DNA from 2 places in the Kitasatospora brasiliensis genome. Region 2 is predicted to be linked to the other one. Evidence: riboswitches for the same ligand, from Rfam matches in the RefSeq annotation. Region 2 holds a riboswitch; the other holds the start of a gene.
What was found. A riboswitch is a leader RNA that binds a small molecule or an ion and turns the genes downstream of it on or off. The one in region 2 is predicted to bind glycine.
Positions count from the first base shown of each region.

Region 1: linked by a shared signal. The riboswitch ahead of gcvT (glycine cleavage system aminomethyltransferase GcvT) and the one ahead of gcvP (aminomethyl-transferring glycine dehydrogenase) in region 2 are both predicted to bind glycine.

Region 1 is NZ_JAUOOW010000005.1:170,027-177,706, forward strand. Features, by position in the region: gene QWJ13_RS20370 (enhanced serine sensitivity protein SseB C-terminal domain-containing protein) at 1-719, opposite strand, end outside; glycine riboswitch at 945-1,049, shown strand; gene gcvT (glycine cleavage system aminomethyltransferase GcvT) at 1,280-2,398, shown strand; gene gcvH (glycine cleavage system protein GcvH) at 2,499-2,873, shown strand; gene glyA (serine hydroxymethyltransferase) at 2,960-4,240, shown strand; gene QWJ13_RS20390 (L-serine ammonia-lyase) at 4,386-5,753, shown strand; gene QWJ13_RS20395 (AbeC-like domain-containing protein) at 5,911-7,680, shown strand, end outside.
Region 2 is NZ_JAUOOW010000004.1:123,048-130,727, reverse strand. Features, by position in the region: gene gcvP (aminomethyl-transferring glycine dehydrogenase) at 1-2,471, opposite strand, end outside; glycine riboswitch at 2,576-2,708, opposite strand; glycine riboswitch at 2,710-2,813, opposite strand; gene QWJ13_RS16695 (PRC and DUF2382 domain-containing protein) at 3,047-4,084, shown strand; gene QWJ13_RS16690 (MFS transporter) at 4,272-5,768, shown strand; gene QWJ13_RS16685 (DNA polymerase IV) at 5,932-7,377, opposite strand; gene QWJ13_RS16680 (SanA/YdcF family protein) at 7,441-7,680, opposite strand, start outside.

The DNA of each region.
Region 1 (7,680 bases), on a different contig from region 2:
ACGAGGTGGACGCCTCCGGGCAGCGGCGCGGTTCCCAGCGCTCGCCCGAGTGCCTCGTTCACCGCGGCCGGTTCGGCCGGGGCCGCCGGGTCCAACTGGACGCCCACGAACATCACCGTCGGCTCGCCCTCGATGCTGGCCAGCGCCCTACGGGCGGTCAACACCCCGGGCAGCGCCGTCAGTTCGGCCCGGCAGGCGGCCAGGAAGTGCTCCGGGTCCTCGCCCGGCACCGGCTCGCGCAGCGCCACCCGCCCGCCGGTCGGCGCCGCCGGGTCCTCCCAGCGCTCCTCGCGCGGCCCCCGGCGCAGCTCGGCGACCCCCTGCGGCGGCACCGGGATGCCCACCGCGGCCTCCGGGTTCACCGCGATGCCCACGCCCAGCGGCAGCCCGCGGGCGAACTCCCAGACCGGTGCGATCGCGAAGGCCATCCCCGGTGCGTGCCGGAGGAACACCTCCTGCGAGGAGAACACCGGGACGTACGGGTCGCCGCCCAGCTCGATGGTCGGCAGGTCCAGCGACTGCCCCTGCGGATCGGCCCCGGCCGGCAGCGGCACCCACACCTGACTGCGGGCCAGCACCTCGACCACCCGCGGGGTCGCGCCCGGATCGCCCAGGGCCGCGGTCAGCACCTGCTCCAGCTCGTTGGCCGGCCAGGAGCCGCCCGCCGGCGCCTCCTCCGGTCCGCCCCACCCCTGCTGCTGCTCCACCGGGTATCCCATGCGCCGCCGATTCCGCCCTCATGCCGGTCGGCCGCCCTCTGCTGCGCCGACGCGCAGCAGTCTAGGGCCCGGGGCTCCCGACGTTAGGGCTCCTGTTCGGGACCACGCCGTGTGAGCGGGCCTCATGTGACCGGGTCCCCTCTCCCCCTCGCTACCGGGGACGTGCCATGATGTGCGCGTCCGACGGCATGCGCCGCGGGCCCCCACAACTCCATACCGGCCGCTCGAACCCGCGCGGGAGAGCCCGGAATGCCCCGCCCGGGGCACAGCCGGCGCCGAAGGAGCAAGTCCTCCCCGGAATCTCTCAGGCACCCCTACCGCACGGGTTAGGCACATCTGGAAAGCGGCGCCCGGCCCTGTCGGACGCCCACCCACGGTGCAAGCCGCCATGCTGTCCCCCAAGCTGAAATCAGCTTCGGGCAGGCGGGCGGTGAAGCTCTCAGGTTCGACGACAGATGGGGAGACCCACGCCGCCGCATGCCCGCGCGCAGGGTCGGCCCCCGAGCGGGACCGGTCCGTCGCGTGCACCCCTGAGTGCCCCGACCGAGGAGTTCCTGGCCATGTCCCTCCGCCTGACCGCGCTCGACGCGCTGCACCGCAGCCTTGGCGCCACCATGACCGACTTCGCCGGCTGGGACATGCCGCTGCGCTACGGCAGCGAGCGCGAGGAGCACCTCGCCGTCCGTACCAAGGCCGGCCTGTTCGACCTTTCGCACATGGGCGAGATCACCGTCACCGGGCCGCAGGCCGGCGAGATGCTGGACCACGCGCTGGTCGGCTTCGTCTCCGCGCTGGGCGAGCTGCGCGCCCGCTACACCATGATCTGCGCCGAGGACGGCGGCATCCTGGACGACCTGATCGTCTACCGCCTGCGCGAGGACGCCTTCCTGGTCGTCGCCAACGCCTCCAACGCCCAGCTGGTCCTCGACGAGCTGATCGCCCGCGCCAAGGGCTTCGACGCCGTCGTCACCGACGACCGCGACACCTACGCGCTGATCGCCGTCCAGGGCCCGGAGGCCACCGGCATCCTGGCCGCGACCACCGACGCCGACCTGCCCGGCCTGAAGTACTACGCGATCCTCCCGGCCCAGGTGGCCGACCGCGACGTGCTGCTCGCCCGTACCGGCTACACCGGCGAGGACGGCTTCGAGATCTTCTGCCACCCGGTCGACGCCGAGCACGTCTGGCAGGCGCTGACCGCCGCCGGCGAGGGCCACGGCCTGGTCCCGTGCGGCCTGTCCTGCCGCGACACGCTGCGCCTGGAGGCCGGCATGCCGCTGTACGGGCACGAGCTGTCCACCGAGCTCACCCCGTTCGACGCCGGCCTGGGCCGGGTCGTCCGCTTCGACAAGACCACCAACGAGGGCGCCTTCGTCGGCCGCAAGGCGCTGGAGCAGGCCGCCGCGGCGGCCGAGGCCAACCCGCCGAAGAAGCTGGTCGGCCTGGTCTCCGAGGGCAAGCGGGTGCCGCGCGCCGAGTACACCGTGGTCTCCACCGAGGGCGAGCCGATCGGCCGGATCACCTCCGGCGCGCCGTCCCCGACCCTGGGCCGGCCGATCGCGATGGCCTACGTGGACGCCGCCCACGCCGAGCCCGGCACCACCGTCGCGGTGGACGTGCGCGGCAAGCACGAGCCCGTCCAGGTCGTCGCGCTGCCGTTCTACAAGCGCGCCCGCTGAGGCTCGCCGAAGCCCCCGATTTCCCATACCCGCACGTCGCGAGCCGTCCGAGCGGCGGCCCGCTTCGCCGTGCCCGCTTCCCATCCTGGAGAATGACGCCATGAGCAACCCCCAGCACCTTCAGTACACCAAGGAGCACGAGTGGCTGACCGCCGCCGAGGCCGGTGTCTCCACGGTCGGCATCACCGAGCACGCCGCCACCGCCCTGGGTGACATCGTCTACGTGCAGCTGCCGGCCGTCGGCGACACCGTGACCGCCGGCGAGACCTGTGGCGAGCTGGAGTCGACCAAGTCGGTCAGCGACCTGTTCTCCCCGGTGACCGGCGAGGTCGTCGAGATCAACGAGGACGTCGTCTCCGACCCGGCCATGGTGAACGCCGACCCGTTCGGCAACGCCTGGCTGATCAAGGTGCGCGTCGAGGCCACCGACACGCTGCTCAGCGCGGACGAGTACACCGCCTTCATCGGCGGCTGAGACACCTGACCGGGGCGGTCTCCGTTCGGCGGCCGCCCCGCCCCAGCCGCGGCCCCCTTTCCTCCTCCACCGGGAAGACCACCACCATGACGGTTCTCAACCAGTCCCTGCACGCCCTCGACCCGGAGATCGCCGCCGCGGTCGACGCCGAGCTGCACCGCCAGCAGACCACCCTGGAGATGATCGCCTCCGAGAACTTCGCCCCGGTGGCGGTCATGGAGGCCCAGGGCTCGGTTCTCACCAACAAGTACGCCGAGGGCTACCCCGGCCGCCGCTACTACGGCGGCTGCGAGCACGTCGACGTGGTCGAGCAGATCGCCATCGACCGCATCAAGGCCCTGTTCGGCGCCGAGCACGCCAACGTCCAGCCGCACTCCGGCGCGCAGGCCAACGCCGCCGCGATGTTCGCGCTGATCCAGCCGGGCGACACCATCCTGGGCCTGAGCCTGGCCCACGGCGGTCACCTGACCCACGGCATGAAGATCAACTTCTCCGGCAAGCTCTACAACGTGGCCGCGTACCACGTGGACGAGAAGACCGGCCAGGTCGACATGGCCGAGGTCGAGCGCCTCGCCAAGGAGCACCAGCCGAAGCTGATCATCGCCGGGTGGTCCGCCTACCCGCGCCAGCTGGACTTCGCCGCGTTCCGCCGGATCGCCGACGAGGTCGGCGCGCTGCTCATGGTGGACATGGCGCACTTCGCCGGCCTGGTGGCCGCCGGTCTGCACCCGAACCCGGTGCCGTACGCGGACGTCGTCACCACCACCACCCACAAGACCCTGGGCGGCCCGCGCGGCGGCGTCATCCTGTCCAAGGCCGAGTACGCCAAGAAGATCAACTCCGCGGTCTTCCCCGGCCAGCAGGGCGGCCCGCTGGAGCACGTGATCGCCGGCAAGGCGGTCGCCTTCAAGGTCGCGGCCTCGGAGGAGTTCAAGGAGCGCCAGCAGCGCACCCTGGACGGTGCCCGCATCCTCGCCGAGCGTCTGCTCCAGGCCGACGTGGCCGAGGCCGGCGCCACCGTGCTCTCCGGCGGCACCGACGTCCACCTGGTCCTGGTCGACCTGCGCAACAGCCAGCTCGACGGCCAGCAGGCCGAGGACCGGCTGCACGAGGTCGGCATCACCGTCAACCGCAACGCCGTCCCGAACGACCCGCGCCCGCCGATGGTCACCTCGGGCCTGCGCATCGGCACCCCGGCCCTGGCCACCCGCGGTTTCCAGGCCGAGGACTTCCGCGAGGTCGCCGACGTCATCGCCGAGGCGCTCAAGCCCGCCTTCGACGAGACCGTCGCCGCCGCGCTGAAGGCCCGGGTCACCGCCCTGGCCGACAAGTACCCGCTCTACCCCACCCTGGGCAACCAGGAGTGATCCCGCTCGGGATGAGGTGACCGGCCTCACCCCGCCGGCGCACCTGGGCCCCCGGGGCACCGCGCACACTGGACAGTGCGCGCGGTGCCCCGTCCCGTGTCATCCCCCTGCCCGTCCTTCCACGAGACCAGACAAGGACGTCCCCGTGGCCATCAGCGTCTTCGACCTCTTCTCCATCGGCATCGGCCCGTCGAGCTCCCACACCGTGGGCCCGATGCGCGCCGCCCGGATGTTCGCCCGCCGACTGCGCTCCGAGGGCCTGCTGGACCGGGTGACGGGCGTGCGCGCCGAGCTGTACGGCTCGCTCGGCGCCACCGGCCACGGCCACGGCACCCCGAAGGCCGTCCTGCTGGGCCTGGAGAACGCCTCGCCCCGCACCGTCGACGTCGACCAGGCCGACAAGGACGTCGAGCGGATCATCGCCGAGAAGCGGATCAACCTGCTCGGCGAGCACACCATCGACTTCGACCCGGACACCCAGCTGGTGCTGCACCGCCGGCGCTCGCTGCCGTACCACGCCAACGGCATGACCCTGTGGGCGTACGCGGCCGACGGCTCGACCCTGCTGGAGAAGACCTACTACTCGGTCGGCGGCGGCTTCGTGGTGGACGAGGACGCGATCGGCGCGGACCGGGTCAAGCCCGACGACACCGCGCTGCGCTACCCCTTCCGCACCGGCGAGGAGCTGCTGCGGCTCACCCGCGAGACCGGGCTGTCCATCTCCGGCCTGATGCTGGAGAACGAGAAGGCCTGGCGCAGCGAGGAGGAGATCCGCACCGGGCTGCTGGAGATCTGGTCCGTGATGCAGGAGTGCGTGCGGGCCGGCATGACCCGCGAGGGCATCCTGCCGGGTGGGCTGAAGGTCCGCCGCCGGGCCGCCGCGGCGGCGCGGACGCTGCGCGCCGAGGGGATCGGGCCGGCCAACGCGATGGAGTGGGTGACCCTCTACGCGATGGCGGTCAACGAGGAGAACGCCTCCGGCCGCCGGGTCGTCACCGCGCCGACCAACGGCGCCGCCGGGATCATCCCGGCCACCCTGCACTACTACCTGAACTTCATCCCGGGCGCCGACGACGAGGGCATCGTCCGCTTCCTCCTCGCCGCCGGCGCCATCGGCATGCTCTTCAAGGAGAACGCCTCCATCTCCGGCGCCGAGGTCGGCTGCCAGGGCGAGGTCGGCTCCGCCTGCTCGATGGCCGCGGGCGGCCTCGCCGAGGTCCTCGGCGGCACCCCCGAGCAGGTCGAGAACGCCGCCGAGATCGGCATCGAGCACAACCTCGGCCTCACCTGCGACCCGGTCGGCGGCCTGGTCCAGATCCCCTGCATCGAGCGCAACGGCATGGCCTCGGTCAAGGCCGTCACCGCCGCCCGGATGGCGCTGCGCGGCGACGGGCGTCACCACGTCTCGCTGGACAAGGCGATCAAGACGATGAAGGAGACGGGCGCGGACATGAAGATCAAGTACAAGGAGACCTCGCGCGGCGGTCTCGCCGTGAACGTCATCGAGTGCTGATCGCCGCGGTTTGACGGCCCTGTGCCGCGAGCCCCTCGCCTCAGGCCCCCCGGGCGGAACTCCCGTCCGCCCGGGGGGCTTTCGCTCTGCCACTGGCGACGGCACGCCGGGAGGTCCATAATCCCGTCGGGTTGGCGCACGCCGAAGGGGGATGTGAATGGACTACCAGGCGTCGGTGCCCCACCAGCAACCGTACGGGCCTCCACCGGATCCGCCGCCGTCCCCGCACGCCAAGTCCGAGGCCACCCGGCTGATGTGCGCCGGGGTGTACCTCGACCCGGAGTTCCGCCGGCGGGTGATCGGCGAGCTGGTCGAGCACGACGAACGCACCGTCCCGCCCTCGCTCGGCTTCGACGCGATCACCGTCCTGGCACACGCGCTGCGGGCCCGCGTGCTGGAGCTGCGGACCGGCGCGGTGCTCGCCGCGATCTGGCTCGGCTTCGCGTACACCTCGATCGCACCGGCCTTCGAGGACACGTCGTCGGGCGGCCTCTGGGGCCCGTACGACGGGCGGGCGGGCGGCTACGGCTCGTACGCCGGCTCGGCGTCCGACCAGCCGTTCGGCTCGCTCGCCGAGCACCTGCCCGCCCAGACCACCAACTTCGCCGTCGCGTACGCCCTGGTCACGCTGGTCTCCTGGTTCGCCAAGCCCGCGCGGGTCCGCGAGTACGCGCTGTACGCCCCCGCCACGCCGGGCGGCACCCGGGCCACCGCACGGCGCTCCGGCGGCTTCCGTACGGCCGGCGCCGTGATCCTCCAGCTCTGGTACTGGGTGGCGGCGGTGGTGTCCCTCTTCCACTCGCACCCGGAGGGCGCGCTGTTCCCGCTGGCGCTCGCCGCGACGATCGGCGGGCACCGGCTGCTGGTCGCGCAGCTCGTCCGACGGGAACTGAGCCGCGGGGGTTTCGGCGACGGGACGCCGCTCGCGCTGCCCGACCGGCCGTACTACCGGCGGCTGCGGCGGGCGATCGCCGCCGAGCAGGACTCCCAGCTGATCGTCTACGACCCCGCCGACCCCTTCCTCGGCGCCGGATTCCCGTACCGCGCCTGGTCGTTCTCGCTGGAGCTGAAGCGCCGCCAGACCGGTCCGGTGGCCGTCCCCGACGGGGAGCTCACCGCGCGCGCCGTGCTGGAACTGGTCGTTCCGCGCCTGGCCGACCTGCGGCAGGCCACCGCCGACACCAGCCTGGACCGGCTGCGGGACCTGGAGATCGACCACGTGGTCTTCCTCCCGTACGGGCCGACCCGCGGCAACGTGCCCCGCGGGCAGGCCGACATCACCCAGCACATCGCCGAGGCGGTGGACGAGGGCGGCGAGCGGCGCCGGCACTTCCTGCGGGTCCGGGTCGGCGCCTGGGACGAGCAGGTGGTGCTGACCGTGCACCTGCGGGTGCACACCCAGGGCGGGCTGCTGGTGCTGGAGGTCGTCCCGCACGTGCTCGGGCCGGTGTGGCGCGAGTACGAGCTGCTGGCGGACGCGGCGGCCCAGCAGGGCACGCGGCTGCGCCGCAGCCGCCCCGCCGTGTCCGCGTTCACCGCCGGTCCGGCGGCGCTCCGGGCCCTGGTGCGGCCGGGCGGCCGGGCCGGCGCGGCGGAGGAAGCCGATGCCGCACCGGTGTCGGCCCGCCCGATGGTGTCGCTGCGCGAGTCCGCCTCCTCCCGGACCGTCTCGATCTTCCAGGAGCTGGACATCAACCGGTACCTGAAGACGATCCAGGAGCGGGTCATCGACGGCGTGCGCGAGGCGCTGCACCGCCAGGGCTACGAGACCGGGCGCTTCGAGCAGACGGTGGTGCAGGTGATGGCGGGCGGCATCCACATCGGGGAGATGAGCGGTGGCGCCGTCGCCACCAACGGCGGCACGGCGACGTCCAAGGTGAACGTCGCGGCCCAGGGAAACGTCGGACCGGCCGCGTGGCAGGGGAGT
Region 2 (7,680 bases):
TCGATGATGCACTCGTGCGCGACCAGCCCGCCCGGACCGGTGTAGAGCACCGGGAAGTGCGGCGCCAGGCGCTTGGCGATGTAGTTGGCGTTCAGCACCGCGACCTGGGTCGCGTGCTTGAGGCCCTCGCCGCCCATCAGCCGGACGTACGCCCAGGAGATCGGCAGGATGGCCGCCGAGCCCCACGGCGCGGCCGAGATCGGGCCGACACCGGTGGCCGGGCCGGCCTCCGCCTGGAGCGGGTGGTTCGGCAGGTGCGGCGCCAGGTGGGCGCGCACCGCGACCGGGCCGACGCCCGGGCCGCCGCCGCCGTGCGGGATGCAGAAGGTCTTGTGCAGGTTCAGGTGCGAGACGTCCGCGCCGAACTTGCCCGGCTTGGCCAGGCCGACCAGGGCGTTCAGGTTGGCACCGTCCACGTACACCTGACCGCCGGCCTCGTGCACCAGGGCGCAGATGTCGGTGATCTGGGTCTCGTACACGCCGTGGGTGGACGGGTAGGTGACCATCAGAACGGCGAGGTTGTCGCGGTTCTGCTCGATCTTGGCCTTCAGGTCCTCGACGTCCACGTCGCCGTCGACCAGGGTCTTCACCACGACCACGCGCATGCCCGCCATCACCGCGGAGGCCGCGTTGGTGCCGTGCGCCGAGGACGGGATCAGGCAGACGTCGCGCTGGGTGTCGCCGTTGGCGTGGTGGTAGGCGCGCACGGCCAGCAAACCGGCCAGCTCGCCCTGCGAGCCCGCGTTCGGCTGGATTGACACGGCGTCGTAGCCGGTCACCTCGACCAGCTGCTGCTCCAGCTGGCGGATCAGGGTCAGGAAGCCCTGGGCCTGGTCGATCGGAGCGAAGGGGTGCAGCTGGCCGAACTCCGGCCAGGTCACCGCCTCCATCTCGGTGGTGGCGTTGAGCTTCATGGTGCAGGAGCCCAGCGGGATCATGCCGCGGTCCAGCGCGTAGTCCCGGTCCGACAGGCGGCGCAGGTAGCGCAGCATGGCGGTCTCCGAGCGGTGGCTGTGGAAGACCGGGTGGGTCAGGTACTCGTCCTCGCGCAGCAGCGCGGCCGGCAGCGCCTCGGCGCTCTCGGCGATCTCCACGCCCTCGACGCCGAACGCGGCCCAGACGCCGGCCAGGTGCTCGCGGGTGGTGGTCTCGTCGGTGGAGACCGAGATCCGGTCCTCGCCGTCCTGGTACACGTTGATGCCGTTGGCGCGGGCGGCGGCGGCGATCTCGGCGGCGCGGCCCGGGACGACGGCGGTGACGGTGTCGAAGAACTCGCCGTGCAGCAGCTCGACGCCGCCGGCCCGCAGGCCCTCGGCGAGGGCGGCGGCGTAGCGGTGGGTGCGGCGGGCGATGTCGGCCAGGCCGTCCGGACCGTGGTAGACGGCGTACATCGAGGCCATCACGGCGAGCAGCACCTGGGCGGTGCAGATGTTGCTGGTGGCCTTCTCGCGGCGGATGTGCTGCTCGCGGGTCTGGAGCGCCAGGCGGTAGGCGCGGTTGCCGTCGGCGTCGACGGAGACGCCGACCAGGCGGCCGGGCAGCGAGCGGGCGTACTCGGAGCGCACCGACAGGTAGCCGGCGTGCGGGCCGCCGAAGCCCATCGGCACGCCGAAGCGCTGCGAGGTGCCGCAGGCGATGTCGGCGCCCAGCGAGCCCGGGGACTTGAGCAGGGTCAGCGCGAGCAGGTCGGCGGCGACGGCGACGATCGCGCCCAGGCCGTGCGCCTGCTCGATCACCGGGGTGAGGTCGCGCACGACACCGGTGGCGCCGGGGTACTGGAGCAGCACGCCGAAGACGCCGCGCTCGACGATCTCGGCCGGGATGCCCTCGGACAGGTCGGCGACGACGACCTCGACGCCGGTCGGCACGGCACGGGTGTTGATCACCGCGACGGTCTGCGGCAGGGTCTCGGCGTCGACCAGGAAGACGCCGCCCTTGACCTTGGTGACGCGGCGGGCCAGCGCCATCGCCTCGGCGGCGGCGGTGCCCTCGTCCAGCAGCGAGGAGCCGGAGGTCGGCAGGCCGGTCAGGTCGGAGACCAGGGTCTGGAAGTTGAGCAGCGCCTCCAGGCGGCCCTGCGAGATCTCCGGCTGGTACGGCGTGTAGGCCGTGTACCAGGCCGGGTTCTCCATGACGTTGCGCAGGATCACCGGCGGGGTGAAGGTGCCGTAGTAGCCCAGGCCGATCATCGGCTGGAGCACCTGGTTGCGGCCGGCCAGCTCGCGCAGCTCGGCCAGGACCTGGGCCTCGGTCCGGCCCGCGGGCAGGTCCAGGGCGGTGATGGAACGGATCGCCTCGGGCACCGCGGTGGCGGCGAGTTCGTCCAGCGAGCCGTAGCCGACGGACGCCAGCATCTTCTCCTGCGCGGCCGCGTCGGGGCCGATGTGGCGGTTCTCGAAGGGGCTGGCCAGCTCAAGCTCGGTGAGGGTCGAGGCGCTGGTGGGGCGTCCCGCGTTCGGCTGGGCGTTCATGGTGGTCGAGGCCTCCTGGTCACGGACCGGCTGGGGCACGTACGTGGGCCGGCCTTCGCCCCTGCGGGCGACGGACCAGCCTGGACGGACGAACCCGACAGGCCTCCCCCTCTGTCATCGGGACCTGAGAGCTTCACCCGCACGGGGCGCTGTGGGCGCTCCGCCGGCTTGCACCGTCGGTGAGGGTGGTGATCGCCGGCTCCCGTGCCGACACTCCTGCCCTGCTTTCCAGAGTGACCTACCCCACACGGTACGGATGCCTGAGAGATTCCGGGGAGGAGTTGCTCCTTCGGCGCTCCGACCAGCGGTTTTCGTGATCGAAGACTCTCCCGAGCGGGCTCTGCGGTCGCCGCCCAGGGTACCAGCGGGAGGCCCCCCGATCACCGGTGCATCAGGTCGTTCGGGGTCTACGCGCGTCCCCTCGGACGGTCCAGTGCGCAGCCCGTCCGGCGCACTCCGGTCGCGTCCGCCCGATTCATGGCTTTTGGTATGAAGTGGCGGACGGAACGGGTGCTCCGGCCGCCTTCCTGCGGAGTTCCGCGGCTCAGCGCACTGGCAGCGCACTGGAGGAAAGCGTGCAGACCGACATCGACCCCCGGGACCTCATCGGCCACAGAGCCGTCGACCGCAACGGAGACAAGATCGGCACGGTCGACGAGGTCTACCTGGACGACGCCACCGGCCGGCCCGAGTGGGCCGCGGTCCGGACCGGCATCTTCGGCCGGGACGCCTTCGTCCCGCTGACCACGAGTGAGTTCGCCGGCGACGAGCTCCGGGTGCCGTACGACAAGTCGCTGGTCAAGGAGTCGCCGGACTTCGGCGTCGGCCAGCACCTCTCCCCCGCCCAGGAGCTCCAGCTCTACCGCTACTACGGGCTCGACACCCCGGCGGACGGTCACCCGAGCGGCGAGGCCGGGAGCCGCGCCAAGGAGCCGGACCTCGACTTCGGCACCACCGCGGCCGCCGCCGCGACGACCGCGGCGGCCCCCGCCAAGTCGCTCACCTTCCACACCGCCGAGCGCCACGCCGAGCCCGCCCCGATCCCGGCCGCCGCCACTCCCGCCGCCGCGGAGGCCGACCTGCGACCCCTCGGTACCCCCGCGCCGGCCGCCGCAGCGGCGCCCGCGGCCGCGGCCCCCATCGTGGAGCCGAAGCACCAGGCGCAACCCGCTCCCACGCCCGCCGCCGCGACCACCAGCAGCCCGGTCGAGATCACCTGCCGTGAGGAACGGCTGGACATCACCACCGAGTGGCACACCATCGGCACCGCGAAGCTGCGCAGGTACGTGACGACCGAACAGGTCGAGCGCCGCATCCCGCTGGTGCATGAGCGCGTCCGGGTCGAGCGGATGCCGGTCGGCGAGGCCGAGCGCGCGGGCCTCACCGACAAGGAGATCGCCGAGGCCGTCGAGGAGGTCACTCTCCGTGAGGAACGCCCGGTGATCCGCAAGCGCTTCGCCCCCGTCGAACGGGTCCGCCTCGTCGTCGAGCGCTACACCACCGAGGAGGTGATCCGGGAGGAGGTCCGCCGCGAGCACATCGAAGTCCACGACACCACCACCCCCGCCTCCCCCACCGACCCGACCACCGACACCCCCCGCGACCTCACCTGACGGCACCCCACGGCCAGGGCCCCGGACACCCGTCCGGGGCCCTGGCCGTGCCACCACACCCCCGCACCTCTTGTCGCGTACCCGACCCTTCCCCTTTGCCAAAGCTTAACCACTCGATATTTGACACTCTGAAGTATCCCCTGCAAAGTTACTTCAGTTCATTCACTATGTACGGGAGGAAGCAACCGTGAGTGAGGCACCACAGCCCACCACCGCGGCCGAGAAGCAGAGCAACGCCCGGGTCCTGCCGGCCCTCATCCTGGCGATGCTGTCGTTCAGCGTGGTGCAGACCGCGGTCGTCCCGATCCTGCCGTCGCTGGCCAAGGAACTGGACGTCTCCGCCTCCAGCATCACCTGGCTGATGACCGCCAACCTGCTCTCCGCAGCCGTGCTGACTCCCCTCCTGGGCCGCTTCGGCGACCTCCGGGGCCGCAAGCCGATGCTGCTGATCTCGCTGGCCGGACTGGTCGCCGGTTCGGCCCTGGCGGTCAGCACCCACTCCTTCACCTGGCTGGTCGTCGCCCGCGTCCTCCAGGGCGCCGGCGGCGGTGTGCTGCCGCTGGCGATCAGCATCGTCCGGGACGAGCTGCCCAAGCAGAAGGTCACCGGCGGCGTCGCCGCCATCAGCGCCTCGATGGGCGTCGGCTCCGGCCTCGGCCTGGTCGCCACCGGTCTCCTGCTGGAGCACTGGAGCTACAAGTCGATCTTCTGGATGGGCCTCCTCTTCGGCCTGCTCGCGGTCGCCCTGGTCGCCTTCCGCGTCCCGTCCGACCCGGTCGTCGACAAGGACGGCGGCGCCGACCCGCTGGGCGCCCTCACCCTGGCCGGCTGGCTCTCCGCGCTGCTGGTCGCGGTCAGCCAGGGCAACCACTGGGGCTGGACCTCCACCAAGACCCTCGGCCTGTTCGCCGTCGCCGCCGTGGTCGCCCTGGTCTGGGTGATCATCGAGTCCAAGGTCGCGCACCCGCTGGTGGACATGAAGATGATGTCCCGCCCGGCCGTCGCCTTCACCAACCTGGCCGGCCTGCTCATCGGCTTCGGCATGTACGGCTCGTTCATGGTCATCAGCAACTTCGCCCAGACCCCGGAGAAGCTGACCCACTACGGCTTCACCGCCACCGTGCTGCACGCCGGCGTCATGCTGCTGCCGTCCGCCCTCGGCTCGATGGTCGCCGCCCCGCTCGGCGCCCTGCTGATCGGCCGCCGCGGCCCGCGCCTGCCGCTGGTCCTCGGTGGCGTCCTCGGCGCCGTCGCGATGGCCTACCTGGCCGTACGCCACAGCCACGAGGCCGACATCTACACCGCCTCGGCGATCTTCGGCCTCGGCATCGGCCTCGCGTTCTCCGCGATGCCGGCCTACATCAACGGCGCCGTCCCGGCCGAGCAGAGCGGCATCGCCAACGGCATGAACGCCGTGCTGCGCACCGTCGGCGGCGCGATCGGCACCGCCGTCATGGCCGCCATCCTGACCGGCGACACCATGAAGCTGCCGCCGCAGATCCCGTTCACCTTCCCGACCCTGGACGCCTACAAGCACGCGTTCTGGACCGCGGCCGTCGTCTGCATCGTCGCCGGCGTCGTCCCGTTCCTGATCCGCGGCGTCAAGTCGGCCGCCGCCCCGACCGTCGTCGGCGGCTCGGCCCAACAGAGCTCCAGCCCCGAGCTGGTCAAGACCGACGCCTGACGAGGCGTCCGGCCCCCGCGCTCAGGGACAGGGCGCGGGGCACCCGGCCTCCGTACGTCGCGAGGGCATCACGAACGTACGGAGCCGGCACGGTGATCGGCCCCACCCGGTACTCCCCCACCGGGTGGGGCCGCTTTCGTTTCCTCAGCCACCCGGGTCCGTCTCAGCCACTCGGGCCCGTCTCGTGCTCCTCGTCCTCCCCGCCCTGGACCTGCCGCAGCGGCAGCGGCCGAGCCGCTTCGAGCGCCGGGTCGTCCATCGCGAAGGTCCGCACCCGCCCCCGCTCGCTCCACGGCGTCTCGAACCGCACGGTGACCCTCCCGACGCCGCTGCCCTGCACCCAGCCCGGACCGAACTCGGTGTGCCGCACGTCCTGTCCGGGCAGCCAGCGCCGCACCACGGCGGCCTCCGCGTCCTCCTCCGCCGGAACCGCCGGGGCGTCCGAGGCATCGGAGGCCGCAAGGGCCGCTGCGGCCGCCGCCTCCTCGGCCTGCTCGGCGGCCTCCTCCCGGAGCGCCTGCGCGAACAGGTCCTCCTGGGTGTAGTCGGCGAGCTGGGCGACGCCGACGCCGAGCAGCCGGACGCCGCCGGTGATGTCCACCTGCTCGGCCAGCCGACGCGCGGTGGCGGTGATCACCGCCTCGTCGTCGGTGGGCCCGCCGAGCGTCTCCGAGCGGGTCAGCGTCGAGAAGTCGAACCGCCGGACCTTGAGCACCACCGTCCGCCCCGAGCGCCCGGCCGCCCGCAGCCGCCGCACGCACCGGGCGGCCAGCGCCTCCACCTCGCGCAGCACCCGCTCCCGGTCCGTCAGGTCCACCTCGTAGGTGTCCTCCACCGACACCGACTTCGCGTCCTGGTCGGCGATCACCGGCCGCTCGTCCAGTCCTATGGACATCTGGAAGATCCCGGCACCGTGCGCCCGCCCGACCAGCTGCACCAGCTCCGCCTCTCCCGCCTCCGCGAGGTCGGCCACCGTGTTCAGCCCGGCCCGGCGCAGCACCTGCTCGGTGGCCGGCCCGATCCCGGGCAGCGCCCGCACCGGCATCGGGCCGAGCACGGCCCGCTCCTGCCCCGGCTCGATCAGCACCAGCCCGTTCGGCTTGGCCTTCTCGGAGGCGATCTTGGCCATCAGCTTGGAGCCGGCCGCCCCGACCGAGCCGGTCAACCCGGTCAGCCGCTCGATGTCCGCCCGCAGGTCCTCCGCCAGGGCGAGCACCAGCCGCTCGCCGGTCTCGTGGTCCGTCTCCGCCAGCACCGGGCCGTACGGACCGGCCTCCAGGTCCACGAAGGCCTCGTCCAGGCTGAGCGGCTGCACCAACGGGGACAGCTGCCGCAGCAGCCCCATCACGATCTCGCTGTTCTGCCGGTAGGCCTCGAACCGCCCGACCAGGAAGGCGGCGTTGGGGCAGAGCCGGCGCGCCTGCGCCATCGGCATCGCCGAGTGCACCCCGAACTTCCGCGCCTCGTACGAGGCCGTGGCGACCACCCCGCGCCCGCCGAGCCCGCCGACCACCACCGGTTTGCCGCGCAGGCTCGGCTTGGCCGCCTGCTCCACCGCCGCGAAGAAGGCGTCCATGTCGAGGTGGATGATGCTCGGCAGAGATCGCACCCGCCGATCATCGCGCACGGGTCCGACAGTACGTACGAACCCGGCCGCCGGACGCCCCGCCGGCTACTTCCCCGCGGCCTCGGCCAGCGCCTTCGGTATGCCGTCCTCCCGGGGCCCGAGGAACACCGGGTCCGGCCGCAGCCAGGCGTTGGCCGCCGCCTTGCCCGCCCCGGCGACTTCCCGCAGCCCGCCGTACAGCCAGGTCACGTCGTGCGGCTCCGGCACCCCGACCGCGTACGAGCGGATGCCCGCCGCCTCGCACAGCGCCAGCGCCCGGCGGACGTGGAAGTCCTGGCTGACCAG